2 regions of the Paenibacillus sp. GCM10027630 genome follow, and region 2 is predicted to be linked to the other one. Evidence: riboswitches for the same ligand, from Rfam matches in the RefSeq annotation. Region 2 holds a riboswitch; the other holds the start of a gene.
The links. Region 2 has a riboswitch for thiamine pyrophosphate ahead of ACFQ0C_RS05875 (acetylornithine deacetylase). Riboswitches for the same ligand answer to the same signal wherever they lie in the genome.

Region 1: it holds a riboswitch for thiamine pyrophosphate, as region 2 does, so the genes downstream of both, ACFQ0C_RS31945 (ECF transporter S component) here and ACFQ0C_RS05875 (acetylornithine deacetylase) in region 2, are expected to answer to the same signal.

What each region holds. Positions count from the first base shown of each region.
Region 1 is NZ_JBHTGY010000079.1:1,348-9,328, reverse strand. Features, by position in the region: gene pdxR (MocR-like pyridoxine biosynthesis transcription factor PdxR) at 1-652, shown strand, start outside; gene ACFQ0C_RS31960 (WecB/TagA/CpsF family glycosyltransferase) at 897-1,637, shown strand; gene asd (archaetidylserine decarboxylase) at 1,744-2,526, opposite strand; gene ACFQ0C_RS31950 (acetylxylan esterase) at 2,681-3,646, shown strand; TPP riboswitch at 3,700-3,804, shown strand; gene ACFQ0C_RS31945 (ECF transporter S component) at 3,931-4,518, shown strand; gene ACFQ0C_RS31940 (ABC transporter ATP-binding protein) at 4,518-6,086, shown strand; gene ACFQ0C_RS31935 (energy-coupling factor transporter transmembrane component T family protein) at 6,119-6,916, shown strand; gene tenA (thiaminase II) at 6,965-7,633, shown strand; partial or broken gene ACFQ0C_RS31925 (IS91 family transposase) at 7,882-7,981, shown strand, end outside.
Region 2 is NZ_JBHTGY010000010.1:222,449-230,429, forward strand. Features, by position in the region: gene ACFQ0C_RS05855 (HAD-IIA family hydrolase) at 1-316, shown strand, start outside; gene ACFQ0C_RS05860 (ABC transporter substrate-binding protein) at 437-1,765, shown strand; gene ACFQ0C_RS05865 (carbohydrate ABC transporter permease) at 1,928-2,818, shown strand; gene ACFQ0C_RS05870 (carbohydrate ABC transporter permease) at 2,833-3,645, shown strand; TPP riboswitch at 3,720-3,826, shown strand; gene ACFQ0C_RS05875 (acetylornithine deacetylase) at 3,964-5,238, shown strand; gene tenA (thiaminase II) at 5,296-5,973, shown strand; gene ACFQ0C_RS05885 (phosphoesterase) at 5,987-6,496, shown strand; gene ACFQ0C_RS05890 (hypothetical protein) at 6,462-6,797, opposite strand; gene ACFQ0C_RS05895 (fibronectin type III domain-containing protein) at 7,153-7,981, shown strand, end outside.

The sequences.
Region 1 (7,981 bases), on a different contig from region 2:
GCAGTTTCCGACCGGGGCTGTACTGAGCCTGGAGCGGCGCCAGCAGCTGCTCCAATGGGCGTATGAGCGGGAAGCTGTAATCATAGAAGATGATTACGATAGCGAATTTCGGCACAGAGGCAAGGCTGTAGAGCCGCTGAAGGTGTTGGATCGTGAGGAGCGGGTCGTGTACGTCGGCAGCTTCTCCAAGACTTTGTCATCCAGCATCCGCATCGGCTATGCTGTTATGCCCCAAGCACTTGTGGGGCCGGCAAGCAAGGCCAAAGCATTATATGAGCCGCAGCCAACGGGCCTGCTGGAGCAGCAAACGCTGGCCTCATTTATGAACAGCGGCGAATATGAGCGTCACTTGCGCCGGATGAAGCGTGTGTACAGCCGCAAATTCGAATGCTTGCACCGCTTGCTAACCGGGTGTCTGTCTGACAAGTTCGCTTGGGTAGAAAGCGATGCCGGGCTGCATCTGTTTGGCTGGTGGCTTGGAACAGAGGACACCTATACGGAATTTAGGAAGCGCTGCGGCTCATCCGGAATCCGTTGGTCCGATCTGGCGCTGCCAGGAGACGGAGGAATACGATACGGAGCTTACTTCCATTTTGCGCATTTAACGGAACACGAAATGGAGTATGCGGTAAAGCTTATGCAGTCGCTGTAGACCCATACGAAGCATTTCACATGAAATGCACACTTTAGGCAGGAGATACCAGTGTCATATAGAAATTACAAAGCATAGGGCGTTTGGCAAGCTGTGGAATTTGTTGTGGACCTAATGTATATGGTTGTAATTTTTCCCGCCAAGTGTTAAAAACATAAGGAAGGCTTTTCATCTGAATCGCATTTGCTCGAAAGACAGTGCCGAGATTTATCTATAACATCCTTAGAAAAGGTGACTTAAAATTATGCAGCAAACCGTATCCATAATGGGGGTACCCTTCTCCAAGCTCAACTTGCAACAAACGATAAAGAAGCTTACTGTTCAACTGGACAAGCAGGAGGGCAAGCTGTTCCAGCTTATTACTGCAAATCCGGAAATCGTAATGGTAGCGAAGCAAGACGAACTGCTTCGAACCATTATTTCCCAATCAGGAATGATAACGGCGGATGGTATTGGTATAGTTTTGGCTGCGAAATGGCAGGGTGAACCGCTGGAAGAACGAGTAACCGGCTTCGATATTTTTACAGGTCTCTTGAAAGCCGGCAATGAAAAAGGTTATTCCATCTATTTGTTGGGGGCCGATGAGGAAACGAGCCGGAAAGCATCCGAGGTGATTGCTGAGCAATATCCTGGTGTACGTGTAGTCGGAAGACAGAACGGATTTTTTGGGAAAGAAGAAGAGGCAGGCGTCGTTGCTTCTATTGGTGCTGCTAAGCCCGATATACTGGTGGTAGCCATGGGAGCGCCTTATTCGGAGAAATGGATTTATAAGTATAAAAAAGATCTTAAGGCAAAGGTTGCCTTCGGCATTGGAGGAAGCCTTGATGTTCTTGCCGGGAAGGTTAAACGTGCGCCGGTAGCATGGCAGAAGCTGAACCTGGAATGGTTATACCGGCTGCTATCTCAGCCTTCGCGGCTGCGCAGGCAATTGGTGTTGCCTAGATTTGCTTTGAAGATCCTTTTTGGAGGCGGCAAAAGCAAATAAAGGCGGGGATTTCCGGCAGCTCCAACCGAACAGCTATGGATGAATAGAAAAAGGAAGCCGCCGCCTGCTGACACAGGAGGCAACTTCCTTTTTCCCAAGTAATGCATTATTTCATGCTGCCGAGTTTTTCACCCATTTTTACCTTACTGCCGACCTGGAGGTCGCTGCGGGTTTCGAATGTATCGGTTTCCAGCAGCAGTACGACAGTCGAACCGAACTCGAAGAAGGCCAATTCATCACCGCGGCCAAGATGAGCAGGCAAGGGAGATGCATACTGAATACTGCTAACGTTCATCGCGCCGACCTTTACTACGGCAAGCTCGCTTTTTTCATGCTGCATGTAAGTGATTAATCGCTCGTTGCGGCTCAATACTCGGCGCATATGGCGAAGGCCGAATTCATTGACCGGATATACTTTGCCGGGAACATGCTCTTTTTCAATAATATCGCCTGCAATTGGCGAGTGAATCCGGTGATAATCGGTGGGGCTTAAATAAAGAACAAAGTAAAAGCCGTTCTTGTAATTGACCGTGCGCGGCGAATAATTAAGCAACTCCTCCACGGTATAGTCCTGGCCTTTGACATTCAGTATAAGGCCATCAGAGATATGGCCAATACCTGTAATCATGGCGTCTACCGGGCTGACCAATGCTTGTGGAGCCGTGTCTATCAAACGAAGTCCTTGCTTCAGTCGTCTTGTAAAAAAATCATTCAAGGATGTATATTCGGTCCATTGCTTCTCAGCATCCTCCAAACGGATACCGTATATTTTGGCAAAACGCGGAATAAAGCCACGGCTTGCTCTTGATTTTGCAAACGCGCCTGTTATTTGGGAGATCGATTTACGTGAGGACAGCTCCGTTAACAAGCGGAAAAAAGATTTCATCATAGCTCTAGGCTCACCTGTTTCTTCTTAATGTTGTTTTATCAAATATCTTGACATATAACACGCACTAACGCAAGAAAAAAAGAAACAACCCCGCAGCTTCCGATTCGTTGCTGTGCCTAGGGGGAGCTTATATTTTATTAAGGAGTTGTTATTCATGCCAAATGTTGATATGCCCTTATCCCAGCTACGTGATTATAAGCCTGAATTAACGCTTGAAGCGGACTTCGATGTCTTCTGGGAAGAGGCCAAAGAAAGCTCCAAGGCAGCCCCCCTGAATGCAAAAGCTACCTTGGTTGAGGATCATCCTTTAAAATCCATACATATCTACGATGTCGTTTATGACGGTGCTGACGGTACGCCTGTTCATGGCTGGTACGTTATTCCTGCAGGAAAGCATGAAAAAGGATCGCTTCCGGTTATTGTGAAATACCATGGATATAATGGTAATCGTGGAAATCCTCATGAATTGCTGCATTGGGCTTCTATGGGGATAGCTGTATTGGCTATTGATGCGAGAGGTCAGGGTGGATCAACGCCGGTTGGAGCATCGTTTCCGCAGGGGAGCATTTCGGGTTGGATGACGCTTGGGATTCTTGATCCGCAGCTTTATTATTACAAGCAGGTGTACTTGGACTGCATTCGTGCAATTGACTTTGTATGCTCTCAGCAGGAAGTGGATGCATCCCGCATCGCTGTATACGGGGGAAGCCAGGGCGGAGGACTCGCACTCGCAGCAGCCGGTCTCGATGACAGGCCGAAGCTGGCGATGCCGTATTATCCGTACTTATGCCATTTCCGCCGCGCAGTGGAGCAGCACAATGGCGGACCTTATGTGGAAATTAAAAACTGGTTTCGCCGGTTCGACCCCGAGCATCTTCAAGAAGAGCAGGTATACCGCACCCTTAGCTATTTCGATGGGATGAATATGGCTTCACGGATTAAGGCGAAAACCTTGATGGCCATTACGCTGCAGGATATCGTCTGTCCGCCTTCGACCTGCTTTGCCGCATACAATCATTTGGCGGGAGAGAAGGAGCTGAAGCTGTACCCTGATTACGGTCATGAAGCTCTGCCTTTCCATGAGGAAGCAATGATGCGATTTGTGGCTGGTAATTTGTAGGGGAAGAGCTGCAACTTTACCGTTGACTTTTTTGACAGGCATGTTAATATGATAAATGTCACTAGGGGAGCCGCGAGGCTGAGATTGGATCAATAGATCCTAGACCCTCTGAACCTGATCTGGATTGCGCCAGCGTAGGGAAGTGGAGAGCGTTTGAAGCGTGTATTGAATTCTAACATGCAGACCACTTCTAAATACGGAGGTGGTCTTTTTTGCTTATTCAAAAAAGCCATCGGGTACCGTACAGATTAACATCATGGAATAAAGAAGGGGTGAACCGTATCATGTCCAAAGGTTTAAAATTGACCGACATCTTGGTCACAATCGTTATTGCAGTTGTATTCGGCATTATTTACCGGTTGTGGGGGGATGTCTACAATGTCGTTAAGCTGGCGGGTCTACAGCTCGATCAGCTTATCTATGGTGTGTGGTTTATGGCAGCGACGGTTGCGTTCCTGCTGATTCGCAAACCCGGTGTTGCGCTGCTTGCCGAAATAGCCGCTGCTTCAGGAGAATTGTTCACAGGCTCCCAATTTGGCGTCGAAGCGCTAACTTACGGGATTGCACAAGGACTGGGCGCCGAATTGGTGTTTTTCTTGTTTAGGTATCGCAGCTTCTCTGCCTCAACGGCTTGCCTGGCCGGCATTGCAGCGGCGGCCGCATCGCTGATTTTTGACGGCTTCAAAGGATATTTGATTGATTTGCAGACTTGGAATTTGATGCTGTATTTCGTATTCCGGTTGATTAGTGGAATTTTTATTACCGGACTGTGCGCATATTGGTTGGTTAAAGCGCTGGAAGCAACCGGTGTTACCCAATTGGTTCGGCCGGCAAGCCGGGCCGATTACGACGCTCTGGAGCGTAAGAAATAATGAGCATCGGGGTCTCGGTCAACGGTTTACGGCTGAAATTTGCAGGAAGTCAGGGGCTGCAGTTTGATGAACTATCATTTTCCGTTCCATCCGGGCAAAAGGTATTGCTGCTCGGACCAAGCGGATGCGGCAAGTCTACATTGCTTCAGGTGCTGACCGGTTTAATTCCGGGAGCGATTGATGTCCCGGTGCGATATGACAGCATCTTGGTACCATCATCCTGGGGTTATGTGTTTCAGGATCCGGATACTCAATTTTGCATGCCATTTGTTGATGAAGAGATGGCTTTCGTACTCGAGAATCTGGGAGTTCCAAGAGACGAAATGCCTGAGCGCATTAGTGATGGGCTGCATCAAGTAGGACTCGATTTGAGGGAGCTGCATATGCCGATCCAATCGATGTCGCAAGGCATGAAGCAGCGGTTGGCAATTGCTTCGATACTTGCGTTGAAGCCGGAGGTTTTATTTCTGGATGAGCCTACGGCGCTGCTGGACCCTGAAGGAACCAAGCAGGTATGGGAAACGATCAAAAAAGTCGGAAAAGACAAGACGGTCATCATCGTAGAACACAAAATAGATGAAGTGATTGAATTTGTCGATCGGGTTGTTTTATTCAATAGTGATGGAGTTGTAATTGCAGACGGCTCACCAACGCAAATTTTTGCTGAATTTAAAGCTGAGCTTCAGCAATATGGAATTTGGTATCCTGGCGTATGGGAGGATTACGCCTCGAGTCCTGTATATCAAGCGCTGCTGAATAATAGAAGCAAGCTGCCTGCCGATGTCAATCAGTCAGCGGCCGATGCTGCGAAGCAGCTGGGCGGCGAGCAGGCTGATGCCGGCCAGGGCTTGTTATCGCTGCGCGACTTCGCCGGATATCACGGCAGGGCTCGCAGCCGGGAAGCGAAGATCCGCGTTACGGATCTTCGCTTGGGTGCCGGCGAGTGGGTGGCCGTTATCGGCGGCAACGGAGCGGGAAAAAGCACGCTGCTGCAGTCTCTGATGCAGCTGCTTCCCACTTCGGGCGGCTATGAAATAATCGGCCGCAGCGTGAAGGGCTTCAAGGATGTGGCGGATGATGCCGCCTATGTGTTTCAAAATCCGGAGATGCAATTCGTAACCAACTCCGTGTATGACGAGGCTGCCTTCGGATTTCGTAGAGACGGCTTAGCCGATGCTGCGAAGCTTACCGAAGAACTGCTCATTGAATTTGGCCTTCAAGATAAGAAGGCCCAGCATCCCTACCAGCTGTCGCTAGGACAGAAGCGGAGATTGAGTGTAGCTACAGCGATGAGTAAACGGCAGCGATTAGTGCTTCTCGATGAGCCGACATTCGGGCAGGATGCGGCGAATACATTTGCCATACTGGAGAAGCTTGAAGGCTGGCGGAGACAGGGAGCTTCTATTATTATGGTGACGCATGATATGGAAATCGTTCGGTATTTTTCCACGCGAGTATGGGTTATAGAAAGCGGTGTGTTGACCTTAAATATGGAGCCTGATGCCTATTTGAAGGCTGCGGGATATATGAGAATGGGCGACCTGGAGCCGACTGAAATACTTCATTAAATGGTGTAAAAGGAAGCGGGGTGAGGTGTTACGTGTTTGCTTTCGAAGAAACATGGCTGCATAGGGTAAATCCGAGCTTGAAGCTGCTCTTATCAATAGGAATGTTCTTCATTGTGCTGCTAATCGATAATATTAATGTATTGATCAACATTACTGCGGCCCAGCTCTTGCTGCTTCTATTGTTCTCGGGGCATCCGATGCCTCGATTACTGCTTATGTTTCTACCTTTCGGACTATTATTTGTATCCTCTTCTATTTCCATGATGATGTTCGGAAAAGGAGATACAACTTGGCTGCGTATCGGACTCGTGCATATTACAGAGGAGAGCTTCTTCCGCGGCATGCATATTGGCTTGAAAACAATCAACATGGCCTTGATGGGGCTGATGTTTGCGCTCACTACCAAGCCGGTGGCCATGTTCTATTCCTTGATGCAGCAGTGCAAGCTGCCGGCGAAATACGCCTACAGCTTCATGGCCGCCCTGCGGCTTATGCCGATTATGGCGGATGAGTTTCGGATGCTGCGGATGGCGCTGAAGGTGCGCGGCGTGAAGCGTCGCGTTGGGATCGGCAGCGTCTATGAAACGCTGCGGCTGTACGCGATCCCGCTGCTGGCGCAGAGCATTCGGCGCGCCCAGCGCATCGCCGTAGCGATGGAAGCGAAGCGCTTCTCTTCAGCGCGCGGGCGCACGTATTATTACCGCATCGGCTTCTCGATGCGTGACTTGCTGCTGCTGCTGTATTTGGCAGCAGCGGTATGGGCTGCCATGTATGCAGGGCAGCACTTTCCTTATTTCCATATCGGCGACGTCCGCTATAAGGTTATTTAAGTCTTTCAAGCAAGCTTTCATACGAGAATCATTAAGGAGGAACCGATTATGAAATTTTCACAGGAGCTCCGTCAAGCCGTAGATGCTAGCTGGAACGCTAGCTTCGAGCATCCATTCGTTCAAGGGATTGCCGACGGTACGCTGCCGTTAGTTAAATTCCGTCATTATTTATTGAATGATGCTTATTATTTGGCTCAATTTGCACGTGTTCAGGCACTGGGGGCAGCTAAAGCGACGGATCTGTCAGACTCTAACCGGATGGCTGCTCATGTACAGGGAACATACAATGCAGAGCTGTCGTTACATGAGAACTTTGCTAAACGTTTGGGTATCAGTGAGGCAGAGAAAGCGGCATTCGAACCGTCACCTACGGCTTATGCGTATACTTCCCATATGCTGCGCGTTGCTAATGCAGGACATTTGGGGGATATTGTGGCAGTCATTTTACCATGCTATTGGCTTTATTATGAGATTGGTGAGCGATTGCAAGGAGTTACTTCTAGCGAACCGATCTATCAGGAATGGATCAACGCCTATGGAGGCGAATGGTTCCGTGAGCTGGTACAGGAGCAAATCGATCGTCTGGATACAATTGCAGAGCAGGTTACGGCAGCAGACCGTGAGCGGATGAAGAAGCATTTTATTATAAGCAGCCATTATGAGTACAAATTTTGGGATATGGCTTACAAGTTAGAGGCATGGCCGATTTACGAATGATATAATAAGAAGCAGCTCCTCAATCTTTTGAAGGGCTGCTTTTTTCTTATAATATCAGATCAGAATTAATAAGTTTTCAGCAGAGCTGAACAATTCTGATATTGCAAGAAAAGCTACCTTTAAGACACGAATGTATCTTCATCGATAGGGCTTCGAATAGAAGCTTTTCTTAACATTATAGAAAGTATAAGTTTTTTGGGGTGGAACCGGAGGTTCCCCCTTTTTAATTTTTTTGCTAAAGTAAGGATATGAAACAGGACATCCTACACCGGATCTTCTTTGATGAGCACAGGCACTGGGAAGCCTTTGTAACCAAGCATGGAAAGAACATACGATCAGTAGTACTCA
Region 2 (7,981 bases):
TCTCATCCCTGACACCTGGTCGATGGTTAAAGCGATTGAAACAGCGAGCTGTGTTACTGCGACAGCGGTTATCGGCAAGCCATCGAAGTACTACGGTACGAAGGTGCTGGAGAGAAGCGGGCTTCCTGGCGAGCGTTGTTTGATGGTAGGCGACAGGCTGGAGACCGACATTTTGTTCGGTGCCAACAACGGTCTTCGTACAGCTTTAGTGCTTACAGGAGTCACCTCTGAGCACGATGTGAAGCTATCTCCCATTAAACCGGATTATGTATGGGCTTCGTTGAATGATTTCGTGCTGATGTACCAAGCAAACTGACGATTTATTTATACTTGCTTCACACTGCTGTAATCGCCGCTTTACATTCATCTGTTAGAGTGGAATTGCAAGCAGTGGAGCAAGACTGCATACCAAACTACTTTTAAAGGAGAGAATTCCATGCGTTCCCTTACATCCAAAATGATTAGTATCGCATTATGCTGCACCACACTTGCGGCTTGCGGCAAAACGGCTTCCGTCCCTAACACGGCTGCACCGGCAGCAGCTCCTGCAGAAACCAAGGCAGAAGAGAAAATCGAGCTGACCTTCTATTACCCAATTGCAGTTGGAGGCCCTTTGACATCTACTATTGAGCTTATGGCCAAAGATTTTACGGCGCAGAACCCCAATATTACCGTTAAGCCTGTTTACACAGGCAGCTACGCAGATACCGCTGTGAAGACGCAAGCTGGAGTACAAAGCAAGCAGCCCCCTGATGTGGCTGTACTGCAATCGACAGAGCTGTTCAGCTTACTGGATATGAATGCCATTATTCCTTTAAATGATTTTATCGCTAAAGAGGGCGGAGATAAGTACCTTTCTGATTTTTACCCGGCGTTTATGTCCAACTCTCAAACCGGGGGCAATACATACAGCATTCCTTTCCAACGAAGCACTATCGTTCTTTATTATAACAAAGCACTGTTCAAGGAAGCGGGATTGGACCCGGAAAAAGCGCCGCAAACCTGGGCAGAAATGAAGGATTACGCCAAGAAACTGACCAAGAACGGCACTTGGGGTCTGGAGATCCCTGTAACGGGCTACGGATACTGGATGCTGCAAACCTTTGCTCTGCAAAACGGTAAAAACCTGATGACTGAGGATGGCAAAAAGGTCATGTTCAACACACCTGAAAATGTAGAGGGCATGCAATATTGGAGCGACTTGTCCAAGAAGGACAAATCGATGCCTGAGGGAGTTACGGATTGGGGAACCGTGCCGTCCGACTTCCTGGAAGGTAAAACAGCGATGATGTACCATACGACCGGAAACCTGTCTAATGTTAAGAAGAATGCCAAATTCGACTTTGGCGTAGGCTTCCTTCCCAAAAATAAAAACTTTGGCAGCCCGACAGGTGGAGGCAACTTCTATATCTTTAAGGATATTGACAAGAAGAAGCAGGAAGCGGCTTGGAAGTTTGTGAAGTTCATGACTGAAACGGAACGCGCAGCGCAATGGAGTATCGATACAGGCTATGTAGCTGTGAAGAAATCGGCTTATGAAACCGACCGCATGAAGAAATATGCCGCTGATTTTCCGGCAGCTCTTGTGGCCCGCGATCAGCTTCAATACGCATCGGCTGAGCTATCCACCCATAATAACGGTAAAGTTATGAAAACATTGAATGACCAGGTACAGGCTGTACTGACAGGCACATTGACTCCTGCCGAGGCTTTGCAAAAAGCACAGGAAGAAGCGGATAAAGCTTTGGCTCCATTTAATAAATAATTATTTTTGATGAATTGGGGGAGCACGGCGGATAGGTGTGGCTGAAGCTTGATTAAATGCCATTTGTAACACCAGCCCGGGATGTGCTCCTCTTTTTTTCTTAACGGGATCGATACTTTTGATAGTGGGATTAAGACATTCATGTAAGAAGGAGGCTCCCCCTTGGGCGTCACAAAATTAAATCTTTGGAAAACGAACGTTTTTGCATGGCTGCTGCTGCTGCCTTCGTTAATTTTTTTATTCCTGTTCACCTTTTACCCGATTGCCAAGACGATCCGCTTAAGTCTCTACCAAGCTGATTTGGCCACTCAGGTGCCGCTGTTCATAGGCTTGGACAATTACTCCAACCTGATGGATGACGCGATCTTTTGGAAGGTCATGTACAACAATTTCTGGTTTGCGCTCGGAACGGTGCCAACCTCGATAGCGCTTGCCATACTGATGGCGATTTTCGCCAACAAAGCGCTTAGGGGGACTGGTATGGTACGTACTGCCTTTTTCTACCCTACTATGATACCTATGATTGCTGTTGCAAATATTTGGCTGTTTATTTATACACCCCAGTATGGATTGCTGAGCAGAGTGATGAAAAGCTTCAGTGCAGGCGATATCAACTGGCTCGGATCACCTCAGATGGTTATGTGGGCTATGGTCTTTATGGTGATATGGAAGGAAGCCGGCTATTTCATGATATTTTACTTGGCAGGGCTGCAAAATATTTCTCCTGATTTATACGAATCGGCACATGTGGACGGCGTAGGCCGCTGGACGGTTTTTCGCAAAATTACGTTTCCGCTGCTGATGCCTACTACCTTGTTTGTAACTATTGTGGCATTGACCAACTCGTTCAAGCTGGTAGATCATTTGATGATCATGACCAAAGGCGGGCCGAACAATGCGAGTAATCTGCTGCTTTATTATATTTATGAAACGGCCTTCAGCTTCTGGGATCAGGGCGTAGCCTCTACCTTGACTGTGGTGATGATAGCGGTTCTGCTGCTGTTCGCCGCTTTGAATTTCTTCGGTTTGGATAAAAAAATTCATTATCATTAAGAAAGGCGATTCTTATGCTGCTATCGAAATTGAACATTAGCCGCTGGCTCCTATATATATTCGCTGCATTATGGCTTGTGCCGCTGCTTTGGATGACGGTGACGGCATTCCGTCCCAAGCAGATCGCGCTTTCGCCATCGTTCTCGCTGGAGTTCACACTCCAAAATTTTGCTACCGTGTGGTCTGCTGCGCCATTCGCCCAATACTACATCAATACCATCATTATCGTAGTCTGTATCTTTGGTATGCAAATGCTTACTGCTACAATGGCTGCTTTTGCTTTTGCCCGGGTTAAATTTTATGCCAAAAGCTTGGTGTTTCTGCTGTTTCTCGTGCAAATTATGGTGCCGGCGGATGTGCTCATTTTTCCGAATTACACGGTGCTGAAGGAATTGTCGCTGCTCGACACGAAGCTTGGCATTATGATACCTTATTTCGCTTCGGCTTTTGGCATTTTCCTGCTGCGTCAAATGTTCATGACAATCCCGCCGGAGCTGGACGAAGCCGCCATGATAGAGGGCTACTCCAAGTGGCAAATTCTTTGGAAAATTTATTTTCCATTGTCCCGCCCCTCCTATATTGCGTTTGGACTCATCTCGGTCAGTACTCATTGGAACAACTTTTTGTGGCCTCTTATCGTTACGAACTCTGTTGAAAACAGGCCTTTGACCGTGGGACTCGCGATATTCGCTCAGTCCTATGAGATTGGCGCCCAGTGGACGGAGGTCAGTGCAGCTACACTGCTGGTTATTGCCCCGCTAATGGTCGGATTTCTGTTGTTCCAGCGCCAGTTTATGAACAGCTTCATTCATTCGGGAATTAAGTAAATGTTAGAGAAGGCTGGAGTTTGAGTTAGCAAGCCATCATATGGTACTATTTGAATAACCGCAATTGAATATTTACTGAACACTAGGGGTGCTGTTTAAGCTGAGAGAGACGACCTAAAGTCTTAACCCTTCAACACCTGATCCGGATAATGCCGGCGAAGGGAAGTGGCTTAACTTGTATGGGGAATGTCTGTGCAGTTAGCCGCTTTCATTCGGAAGCGGTTTATTTGCCGTTGTGCGTGTACTAACGTAAGCATTCAACGAACGCTCAGAGTAATCGCTTTTGTATAGCAAAGCATTGAGAGAGGGGAACATGGTATGAATGAGAAGCTGGACCTGTTGATCCGTCAAGTGGATGCTTGTCAAGATGAGCTGATCGGTCTGCTAGAGCGCCTGATTCAATTCCGTACACCGGCGCCGCCTGCACGAAATACGGAGGAAGCCCAGCAGTTTATCGCCTCTTTTTTACAAGAGAAGGGCTTTGCTATAGATAAATGGGATGTGTATCCGGGAGATCCTAATGTCGTTGGCGTCTTAAAGGGGCAGGCAGGGGATGCTTATAAAAGTCTTATTATTAACGGCCATGTGGATGTAGCGGAGGTTAATGAGGATGAGCCTTGGGAAAAGGAGCCGTTCACGCCGATAGTAAGAGACGGGGTTATCATCGGGCGCGGCGCTTCGGATATGAAAGGTGGTCTGGCTGGTGCGTTGTTTGCTATTCAACTGCTGCATGAAGCCGGTATCGAGCTGCCGGGAGACCTCACATTTCAATCCGTAATTGGTGAGGAAGTAGGAGAAGCAGGAACGCTGGAATGCTGCAAACGCGGCTATAGCGCGGATTTTGCAGTTGTGGTCGATACGAGTGACTTGCATATTCAAGGTCAGGGCGGCGTTATAACCGGTTGGATTACTGTCAAAAGCAAGCAGACCTTCCATGATGCCACCAGAAAAAGCATGATTCATCCGGGAGGCAAGCTGTTTGGCGCAAGTGCGATTGAGAAAATGATGAAAATCATTCAGGGGCTTCAGGAATTGGAAAGGCACTGGGCGGTCATGAAAAGCTACCCGGGGTATGCCCCAGGAACCAATACGATCAATCCTGCTGTCATTGAGGGAGGAAGGCATGCTGCTTTTATTGCCGATGAATGCCGGCTGTGGATTACCGTCCATTTTTACCCGAATGAAACCTATGAGCAGGTCGCGAAGGAAATTGAAGCGCATCTTCTACAGGTGGCCCAAGGTGATATATGGCTAAGAGAAAATCCGCCGCAGTTTGAATGGGGAGGCTCTTCGATGATTGAGGACCGTGGTGAAATCTTCCCTTCGCTGGAAGTAGACTCGAATCATCCCGCTGTGCTTGTATTAATGAGCTCACATGAAAGCATAATTCGTGAACAAGCGATTGTCGATGTATCGCCCACTGTAACGGATGGAGGCTGGTTCGGAGATGCAGGCATCCCAGCGGCCATATATGGGCCTGGAGATTTACGAAATGCGCATTCAGTCAATGAGCAGGTTTCCATTGAGCAGCTGGTGAATTACACCAAGGTCATTCTGAAGTTTATTTATGAGTGGGGTCATACGAGCAAATAATCAGCTGCACAGCTACGTTTAACAGTGAAAAATGAAAATGAATTTGGAGGAAGCAGCATGAAATTTACCGAGCATTTATTGGAGAAGTTCCACCTGGAATGGCGTCAAACCTACGAGCATCCTTTTGTACAGGAGCTGGGTAAAGGGACTTTGGATAAGGAAAAATTCCGTTTTTACATGATCCAGGACTATTTGTATTTAATTGATTATGCTAAGCTGTTTGCATTAGGGGCGATAAAAGCGGATGACCTCGAAACGATGGGGAAATTTGCTGCACTTTTGGACTCCACGCTGAATGAAGAAATGTCCCTTCACCGCGCCTATGCCGCTAAATTCGATATTTCGAAGGAAGAGCTGGAGCAGGCTAAACCTTCTCCTATTACATTGGCTTATTCCCACTATATGCTTCATGTTGCACAGAATGGTTCGCTCGCCGACCTGACTGCAGCGTTGCTTCCATGCATGTGGAGCTATTGGGAGATCGGCAAAGAGCTGAATCAAATACCAGGCTCCTCCGAGCATGAATTTTATGGAGAATGGATCAGCATGTACAGCTCGGACGAATTCGGTTCCTTGGCCCGTTGGTGCATAGGTCTGATGGATCGATTAGCAGAAGGAAAATCCGAAGCTGAGCTAGCCAAGCTGGAGGAAATTTTCCAGAATACGACTCGTTATGAATATATGTTTTGGGATATGTCCTATAATCGTCAAATGTGGCCAACCCACGTAAAGTAAAGGAGCGCTGCCTATGTCGAACGTATTTTTGATTTCAGATCATCATTTTGGTCATGCTTCTATTATTGATTTTGAATCGAGACCATTCTCCAGCGCAGAAGAGATGACCGAAACGATGATTGAGAAATGGAATGCCGTCGTGCGCCAAGAGGATAAAGTATATCATCTGGGTGATTTCTCCTTTTTGAACAAGGAAAAGACCGCCGGCATTGTGACGAGGCTTAACGGCTATAAAAGCTTAATTATGGGCAATCATGACAGGGGTAGAACGAGACGTTGGTGGCTTGAGGCAGGGTTTGATGAAGTGAGCGAGCATGCAATTGTATATGGAGGCTTCTTCTTCCTGTCTCACGAGCCTATGTATATGAACAAGCATATGCCTTATGTTAATATCCATGGTCACATTCACGGGCAGAAATATGAAGGCAGTCAATACATCAACGTTTGTGTGGAGCATTGGGATTATACGCCTATTTCCTTTGAAGCCATCAAAGCGATGGTCGTTCCGAATGAGGAGCAGTAGTTGTAAGCCCGAACCGTTCCAGGTGGGTCCAAAGCTGTTCCTTTTGTAAAATTTCTATTTGCTTTAAGCCCATAAGATCAAAGTGGGGGAACGGAGGACGCTGATGGATATATGCAGGATTGAGTCCATTAGCGGCACACCACTCCGATAAAATATGCAGATTAGAGCATCCCACTTTGGTTACGGTTTTCATGTCTGGAAAACGTGGATCGATCCAATAATGGGTAATAAAAGCAAGCTCTCCCCGTGTCACGGCATCTTTCCACTGCTGCAGCTCTTTTCTAGAAATTCCGAATGCCACTTTTGGCGAACCCCCTTTAATGAGCGAAAGTGTTAGGACTGTAGGATTGATTATAGCATGTGCAGGATCAAACCTTGAAATTATGGACTATGATGTCCCATCTGTAGTACCTCGTCTTACTGCAAGTCGAAGGTAAACCAAGAGCACCGTTACTCCCCCTCCACCATTCGGGAAATTCCAACAAATACACCACTTTTCCGGAACTGCTGTTTTCCAGATTAGGTATAAAGCCACCTTGACGTGATACATTTCGTATCTTATATTGAGGTCGAAGTATACGATTTGTACCAAAATTTAACAGAGAAAGGATTCGATCATCTTTTTATTTTATTTGTATGAGAGGAATGAAAATCAAATGGATGCCAAGTATGTCCAAATTCGAAATTGGAAAAAAACAGGCTTATTCCGAAATTCAAGCATCGTGATTTTAATCATCATGTTTCTGCAATACAGCGTTCCGTGGGCATCCGATCAAGTGCATGCGTCCAACTACTGGGAAGGCCTTGGTACAGGTGTCGAAGGAAGAGTTGACGATATAGCGGTTTCCGGCAGCAGCATCTATATTGGTGGACATTTCGTTCCCAATGGGGACATGCAGACGAAGTTTATCGCCAAGTGGGATGGCACTGCCTGGAGCAGTCTGGGCGGCGGTGTAGATGGAGCGGTTCATGCCGTTGCCGTATCCGGAAGCGACGTATACGCCGGAGGATTGTTCGTGAATGCGGGAGGAAGCCCGGCAAGCCATATTGCCAAATGGAATGGATCAACCTGGCAAAGCCTTAGCAGTGGCCTGTACCTCAATCCGGGCAGCAGTACCGCTGGAACCGTTGAAGCTATCGCGGTATCCGGAACCGATGTATACGCAGGCGGAACCTTCACTGCAGCGGGAGGAAGTACGGCTAACTATATCGCCAAATGGAATGGATCAGCTTGGCAAAGCTTGGGCAGCGGCCTCAATGGCGAGGTTCGTGCGATCGCGGTATCCGGAAGTGATGTATACGTCGGTGGGTTCTTCACTACCGCAGGTGGAAGTCCGGCCAAGTACATTGCCAGATGGGATGGCTCAAGCTGGCATAACGTTGGCTCCGGATTCAATGATGGACCCAACGTTCGTGTGGAAACGATCAAGATATCCGGAACCGATATATACGTCGGCGGTAATTTTACTGGAGCAGGAGACGTGC